Regions from separate parts of the Undibacterium sp. Di27W genome, predicted to be linked through region 2. Evidence: predicted binding sites of a transcription regulator. Region 2 holds the regulator's gene; the other holds the start of a gene.
The links. The regulator sigma-54, encoded in region 2, starts transcription at its own class of promoters, with help from an activator protein. The targets are predictions, from matches to a motif close to TGGCANGNAANCTGCTTT.
Positions count from the first base shown of each region.

Region 1: a site for sigma-54 is predicted at 1,630-1,647, ahead of urtA (urea ABC transporter substrate-binding protein). Genes of this name have one in related genera too.

Region 1 covers NZ_JBMPOS010000001.1:896,994-901,212, forward strand. The annotation lists gene ACO0LF_RS04050 (ATP-binding protein) at 1-1,042, opposite strand, end outside; gene urtA (urea ABC transporter substrate-binding protein) at 1,705-2,958, shown strand; gene urtB (urea ABC transporter permease subunit UrtB) at 3,058-4,219, shown strand, end outside.
Region 2 covers NZ_JBMPOS010000012.1:92,753-96,971, forward strand. The annotation lists gene lptA (lipopolysaccharide transport periplasmic protein LptA) at 1-488, shown strand, start outside; gene lptB (LPS export ABC transporter ATP-binding protein) at 490-1,245, shown strand; gene ACO0LF_RS22220 (RNA polymerase factor sigma-54) at 1,257-2,747, shown strand; gene hpf (ribosome hibernation-promoting factor, HPF/YfiA family) at 2,855-3,202, shown strand; gene ACO0LF_RS22230 (enoyl-CoA hydratase/isomerase family protein) at 3,836-4,219, shown strand, end outside.

The sequences.
Region 1 (4,219 bases), on a different contig from region 2:
CCTTGATAGCATGAGAAGCATTGACGAGCAAATTCATTATCACCTGATTGACTTGCGAAATAATGCATTTCACTGGTGGTAGCTGGCCGTATTCTTTAACGACGTTCGCCTTGTATTTGATTTCATTGATGACGATGTTGAGGGTACTGTCTATGCCATGATGTATATCTGCCTCTTGCCAGTCGGTTTCGCCGACATGTGAGAAATCTTTAAGCGACTGTACAATATCCTTGACGCGCTTGAGGCCATCCATGGATTCACGGACCAAATCCTGTATGTCGTCCTTTAAAAAGTCCAGATCGGCTTTTTCACGTAGTTCATCTACCTTGTTCAGAATGGCAGCAGAAGCTTGCTGGCGCAGCAAATCCTCATATTCTTGAATGACTTCAAATAATTTATCTACATAACTACGCAAACTACCTATATTAGAGTTGATAAAGCCTATGGGGTTATTGATTTCATGGGCTATACCTGCGGCAAGCTGGCCGACTGAAGCCATTTTTTCAGATTGCAATAATTGTTCATGGGCTTCTTGCAGTTTTTTGATCAAAAGTTGCTGTTCTTCACCTTTCTTGAACAAGCTTGCTTCCATTTCCTTGCGTTTGGTAATGTCGGTTAATGAACCTATAACTTCGACGGGATTGCCGTCTTTATCACGTATCAGCCTTAACATGTCATGCATCCAGACATATTGTCCACTACGGCTCATGAAGCGGTATTCGTAGGTTCTTTCACCTTCAGTAAATAGTTTGGCGATGCTGGAAAAAATTTCTGGAATGTCTTCTGGATGTATATGTTCAAACCAGAAATTAGGGTCTGCAAGCATTTCAGCAGGGTGATAACCCAAGACATGTCTGGCATTGTTGCTGACAAACGTCATTTTGAAGTCGCCAGTGGGCACGCTGCTATAGATGATGGCGGGCGTATTGTCGATCAAATATTGCAGCCGGGCGTCCGAGGAAATGCCAGTTGCTGTAGCGGGCTGAGTAGTCGCGCCGGTAACTGGAGGTAGAACGCTGAATTCATCAAACTGATTCACCATGACCACCGCTGGAAAAATGAATGGAAGTATTGTTTTTTTAAAATTCCCTTATGTCTATATATTAGAGCAATAAATAATTGAATTGCTATTTTTTTCTATGTGCCTGGATAGACTTTGATGTGATTTCTATATCTATAAGGATTTATTTAGCAAAGTTGTCAGGGTAAATACGCATAAAGAGTAGAAACCATTCATTAAGTCCAATAAAAACATGAACTTAGCGCGCCATGGAAAGAATTTTATGATGCTCTGATTTTGTTGCAAACAGGCAGTATTTTTTGAGCGTTTTTCTATCCAGGTTTTTAAATCAAGCCTCAGCTCCCTAAAATCATATTTTTCGCACAATTCCAGAGCAACCCTGCACCGAAAAGCGGAGTTTATTTTTCAATTCGCAACTAACTGGCGACTTTCACCAAATTGTTTCAGTACTTTGCAAAAAAACATGCAGGGGAATAGCCTGATATTTCGCAGGTATTGAAACCATAGAGTACATATATCTCTTGATATTTTGTCCCACACCGCTCTGGCATAGTAAGTGCCATCTGCAGGGGCAAAATTTATTGGTGCACTGGCCTGCTCACGGAAGCTGGCATGCTATCTGCTAACTCCTTGATGGAAGTTTGGTTTTTCTTTCCATGACCTCACCACTATCAGGAGAAAACATGTCACGTCGTACTGTTTTGAAAGCAATTGCTGTCGCCGCAATGACTCTGGCCGCTTCCGGCTGGCTCACGCAGGCACAGGCCGCCGATACCATCAAGGTCGGCATTCTGCATTCCCTGTCTGGCACTATGGCAATCTCGGAGACATCGCTTAAAGATGTAGCCTTGATGACGATAGATGAAATCAATGCCAGCGGTGGTGTCATGGGCAAGAAGCTGGAGGCGGTGATCGTTGACCCGGCCTCCAATTGGCCGCTGTTTGCCGAAAAAGCCCGCCAACTGGTGTCGCAAGATAAAGTGTCCGTGGTGTTTGGTTGCTGGACATCGGTATCGCGCAAATCCGTCCTGCCCGTTTTCAAGGAACTCAATAGCCTGTTGTTTTACCCGGTACAGTATGAAGGTGAAGAGCTGGAAAAAAATGTGTTCTACACAGGTGCCGCACCTAACCAGCAAGCTATTCCTGCGACTGAATACCTGATGTCGAAAGAGGGTGGTGGTGCCAAGCGCTTTGTCTTGCTGGGTACTGATTATGTGTACCCGCGCACCACCAACAAAATCCTGCGTGCCTTCTTGCATAGCAAGGGTGTCAAGGATATTGACATCGATGAAGTCTACACACCGTTCGGCCACTCTGATTATCAGACCATCGTTGCCAATATCAAGAAATTTGCGGCTGGCGGCAAGACTGCGGTTATCTCTACCATCAATGGTGACTCCAATGTCCCATTTTATAAAGAACTCGGCAATGCCGGTTTGAAGGCCACGGATGTACCTGTCGTCGCCTTCTCAGTCGGTGAAGAAGAGTTGCGCGGTGTTGATACCAAGCCACTGGTGGGCCACTTGGCAGCCTGGAATTACTTCCAGTCTGTGAAAAACCCGGTAAATACTGAGTTCATCAAGAAATGGAAAGATTATGCTGCCGCCAAAAAATTGCCTAACGCAGCAACAGTGGTGACCAATGACCCTATGGAAGCGACTTATGTAGGCATGTATATGTGGAAGCAGGCAGTTGAAAAAGCCAAGTCCACAGATACTGACAAAGTCATTGCCGCCATGGGTGGGCAGACTTTCAAGGCACCATCCGGTTTTGAATTGACCATGGATAAAACCAATCATCACTTGCACAAGCCAGTCATGATAGGCGAGATCAAGGCTGACGGTCAGTTCAGTGTCGTCTACAAAACCAAGACACCTATCCGTGCGCAACCATGGAGCCCTTTCATCCCGGGCAATGAAGGCAAGCAGAAACTGTAATAAAGGAATGATATTTAAGGAGTGATAAAGGCACTCAGGGCTTTCACATCGATTGCTCTGAGTGCTGTACCAGATTTTCCATACCTGACCTGGTTGCCTATGATATTTCGTAAAATCTGCGCGAGCATAGTCTTGTTCGTGTTCAGCCTGACAGCGCATGCGGCTATCGATGGCAAACTCTTGCTGGCGCTGGCGGGGGATGATCCTGATGCGCGTATTACCGCCGTCAACTCCATTGCAGCCCTGGGTAATGAAGAGGCTGTGGAAGTGTTGACTGCACTCAAAAATGAACAGTTGTTTGCCAGGAATGTCTCTGTCTACCTGGTCGATGGCGCACAGGCCAAGGACCTGAGTACTGGGAAAATGCAAAAACTGCCGGATGATGCCGAGGCAATCACCATCAATAACCGCCTGCGTGCGGCACTGGATAGCGCGCTGTCAGGTTTGAGATTATTTTCACCAGACAAAAATACCCGCCTCGTCGCAGCCACTGCACTGGAAAAAGAAGCAACGCCAGAACAACTGCCCTTGTTGAATAAAGCCTATCTGAAAGAAAACGATAGCGAAATCAAATCCCGCCTGCAAATGCTGATTGCCACTGCCAATTTGCAAGCTAGCGATCCAGTGGTGCGCAAGGCAGCAGTCAAGGCTTTGCTGGATAGCCCCAACCCTAATTTAAAACCTGTGCTGCAAAAGATGCTGGCACAAAATCCCGATGGCAGCTACAACGAAGCCGATGTCAGTATACGTCTGGAGGCCGCCAATACTCTGAATGCCATCGACGGCCGCCTGGCACGCATGGAATTTGTTGGCAATCTGTTCTATGGCGTGTCGCTGGGCAGTGTGTTGTTGCTGGCTGCCCTGGGCCTGGCAATCACCTTTGGCCTGATGGGTATCATCAATATGGCGCATGGCGAATTGCTGATGATAGGTGCTTATACCACTTATGTTTGCCAGATGCTGTTCCGCAAATTCATGCCGGGTGCTGTGGATGCTTATTTGTTGCTGGCTCTGCCTGCGGCCTTTCTGGTTTCTGCCGCTGTTGGTATTTTGCTGGAAAGAACGGTGATACGCTGGTTATATGGCCGCCCGCTGGAAACCCTGTTATGCACCTGGGGCATCAGCCTGATCTTGATGCAGGCTGTGCGTTCGATTTTTGGTGCGCAAAATGTCGAGGTTGCCAATCCTTCCTGGATGTCGGGTGGTATCACGGTACTGGGTTCACTGGTGCTGTCTTATAACCGCATCATCATTATTTTCT
Region 2 (4,219 bases):
CAGAAAAAGCCGACAGCAACAAGGAAACCGTCATCGAAGCCGGTTATGGCGAGAGCGATGGCAAGACCAGCGTGCGCAGATTATCCAAGGGTGTCGCCCTGGTGCGTGGCACTCTGAATGTCAAGGCAGAAAATGCCGTCGTCACCGAGGCGCCGAATGGTGATCAATTTGTAGTACTGACTGGTGGCAGCAATCGCAAAGTCACCTTCCGCCAAAAGCGCGATGGCGGACCTGATCTGTGGGTAGATGGCGAAGCTGAACGTGCGGAATACAATCAAAGCACGGAAATCGTCAAATTCTTTTCCAAGGCCAAGGTACGCTATCTGGAAGGCACTAAAGTCACCCAGGAACAGGCTGGCGAATACCTGTCTTATGACAGCAAGAATGAAGTCTTTGTAGGCACTAACTCCACCAGTGGCCAGTTTGTAGAAGGTTCGGGCAGCCTGAAAATCATCTTGCAACCAAAACCAGAAAAACAGGCTAATTAAGATGACAGCACAGTCAGGCAGCACCTTGCTGGTCAAGGGTTTGCAAAAACGTTATGGTGCACGCCAGGTCGTGCGCGATGTTTCCCTGCTATTGAAAAGTGGTGAAGTGGTGGGTTTGCTGGGGCCGAATGGTGCAGGCAAAACCACTTCTTTCTACATGATCGTTGGTCTGGTACCTTCCGATGCTGGCGATATCATTATTGATGATGTCAATATCTCGCAACTGCCCATCCATGAGCGCGCCGTGCTCGGCCTGTCTTACCTTCCGCAGGAAGCATCAGTGTTCCGCAAGTTGACGGTAGAAGACAATATCCGTGCGGTACTGGAATTGCAAAAAGACAGCGATGGCAAATTCCTCGGCAGCAAGAAAATCGAGCAAAGGCTGAATGCCTTGCTGGCAGATTTGCAAATAGAAAAAATACGCGAGAGCCAGGCTTTGTCACTGTCAGGTGGTGAACGCCGCCGCGTCGAGATTGCCCGTGCACTGGCCACCAATCCACGCTTTGTCTTGCTGGATGAGCCCTTTGCCGGCGTTGATCCTATCGCTGTCATCGAAATCCAGCGTATCGTCCGCTTCCTCAAGGAACGCGGCATAGGCGTTTTGATCACCGATCATAATGTGCGCGAAACCCTGGGCATCTGCGATCACGCTTACATCATCAATCAAGGCGCGGTACTTGCCAGCGGCAAGCCTGACGACATCATACAAAATGAATCTGTACGTCGCGTTTATCTCGGAGAACACTTCCGGATGTGACGGGAATCATCATGAAACAAAGCCTGCAACTACGTACCTCACAACATCTGGCCTTAACGCCGCAATTGCAGCAATCAATACGATTATTGCAGTTATCGACTTTGGAATTGCATCAGGAGCTGGAGACGCTGCTGACCGATAATCCCATGCTGGAACGCGTCGATGATCCACTCGACCATGCGGTTCGCCTGCTGGCCGATGGTGCCATCAATACAACAAGTACCTCGGCTGACGCAGGCATGGAAGCACCTGCGCAAAGAGAAGAAAGCGATAAATCCACCGAGCCAGCCGCTGCCGATGCCGAAACGGTCATCAGCAATGACAGCACCAGCTCCAGCGAAGAAGACTGGGGCTTTGATGATGTGCAGCATGGCAGCAAATCTGGTGATGATGAAGATGGCCGTCCACAACTGGGAGCAGCCCACATCACCCTGCGTGAACATCTACTGGAGCAAATGCGCCTGAACCTGCGTGAGCCGCGTGACCGTGCCCTGGTCGAACTGATGATAGATGCGCTGGACAGCAATGGTTACCTGACTGAAACCCTGGATGAAATACATGCCAGTTTGCCATTGGAACTCTGTGTAGAAGCAGAAGAACTGGCCTTTGCCCTGAATATGCTGCAAAGCTTTGACCCGGCTGGTGTCGGTGCGCGCAGCCCTTCAGAATGCCTGGCCCTGCAAATCAGGCGCATGCCCAAAGTGGCTTTTGTCACACGCAGACTGGCATTGCAAATTGTTGAAACACAACTGGCTTTATTTGCACAAAGAGACTTCACCAAACTCAAGAAAATTCTCGACTGCGATGATGAAGATTTGCGCGATGCACAAACCATCATACGCCTGTGCCAGCCACGGCCTGGCATTGCCTTTGCCGCCGATGAATCAGATTATGTGGTGCCGGATGTGATCGTCAGAAAGTCTGGCAATGGCTGGCAAGTCATGCTGAATCAGGATGTCATGCCCAGGCTGCGAGTCAGCAGCGTGTATGCCAATATCATGAAGCAAAACCGTGGTGAAGCTGGCCTGGGTGCGCAATTGCAGGAAGCCCGCTGGCTCATCAAAAATATGCGGCAACGCTTTGACACTATTTTGCGCGTTGCACAAGCGATAGTTGAAAGGCAACGCAATTTTTTCACCCATGGTGCCGTTGCCATGCGACCCCTTGTTTTGCGCGAAATTGCTGATACACTAGGATTACACGAGAGCACTATCTCACGTGTGACAACCCAAAAATACATGTTGACCCCACATGGCATGTTTGAGTTGAAGTACTTTTTCGGCAGCCATGTCGCGACGGAAACAGGGGGTGAAGCATCTTCCACCGCGATACGTGCACTCATCAAGCAGTTGATAGGAGCAGAAGACCAGAAAAGCCCACTCTCTGATAGCAAAATTGCAGACATGCTGGGTGAACAGGGCATGGTAATTGCCCGGCGGACAGTTGCCAAATACCGTGAAGCCCTGAAAATCCCCCCAGTCAGTTTGCGTAAATCTTTGTAAGTAGTCCTTGTAATCACGGTTTGAATTGCTATATATGATTTAGCTCAAGGCAAATAAATGCCAAGAGTGTATCGTTACAGCAAGCAACATCACTATAGGAGCACAGTATGAATCTCACCATCAGTGGACACCACGTCGAAGTAACTCCTGCAATTCGTGAATATGTACATACCAAACTAGAACGTATCAGGCGACATTTCGACCAGGTCATTGATATCGCCGTCATCCTGACGGTGGACAAGCTCCGGGAAAAGGAAAAACGACACAAAGCCGACATTAATTTGCATATCAGCGGTAAAGATATCCACGTTGAAAGTCTGGCGCATGATCTTTATGCAGCAATCGATGCACTGGTAGACAAACTTGATCGCCAGGTCATCAAGCACAAAGATAAAATGCAAGACCATCAGCACGACGCCATCAAGCACATACCTGATCCGGCATCGGCTTCATAAGACCCCGGTCCTTACCCTAACAGGTTGTGGACATCCAAAACAAGGACGCTAAAGGCGTCCTTTTTGTTGGGTGAGTGGTTTTGAAATAAATAATATTTCTCAATCTATTCAGTTGATTGCCATATGGCAATCCGTACACGTATTAACGTCATTCCAGCGTGCTTTTGGCTGGAATCCAGCGGCGTTCGGTGTATGCCACGAAGTTTATTCACGCCAGAATCGTAAGACTTTGCGAGCTGGATTTTGAAATACCTGCATTCGTATTTGAAGATTGCTCGCCGGTGATAGACCGGCGGCTACTCCCTTTTCTTGCTCGCCAAGAAAAGGAAGCAAAAGAAGGCGACCCAGGCGTCGTCGCCCCTGCGGGGTTCCCGTTTATGCAGTACAAAAAATGGGAAGGCCCGAAACTCGCCTGCGGCTCAGACAGCGGTCCTTCTCTTTCCATTTTCTGTACTGCACAAACGGCGCCGACACATGGGAACTGCCGAAAGTCAAAAACAACCCCAAAGTCAAACCCAACGGCAACGAGCATGCCGTCCTTACTCTATTTCCTCATAAACATATACACCCCGTGACGCCCAAGCCTGACAAAGTTAAAATAGCAGCTTCATCCCCTACACTGCATAGTCCATCATGAGCGAATTTGTCCTCACCTCCGTCAAGAACAATATAGGCTATATCACCCTTGACAGACCCAAAGCCTTGAACTCGCTGTCTCTCGATATGGTGCGAGCATTGACGGCGACCTTGCTGGCCTGGCAGGATGATCAAAGTGTGCGTGCCGTGTTTATTCACAGCAGCAGCGAGAAGGCATTTTGTGCTGGTGGGGATATCCGTTTTTTCTATGATGTCGGCACTGCTACTCCGAAAGGTGACTCGGCCCTGCTGGAAGATTTTTTCACAGAAGAATATGCCTTAAATCATTTAATCCATTTCTACCCAAAACCTTATATCGCGCTGATGAATGGCGTCGTCATGGGTGGTGGCATGGGTATCGCCCAGGCAGGGTCAGATTGC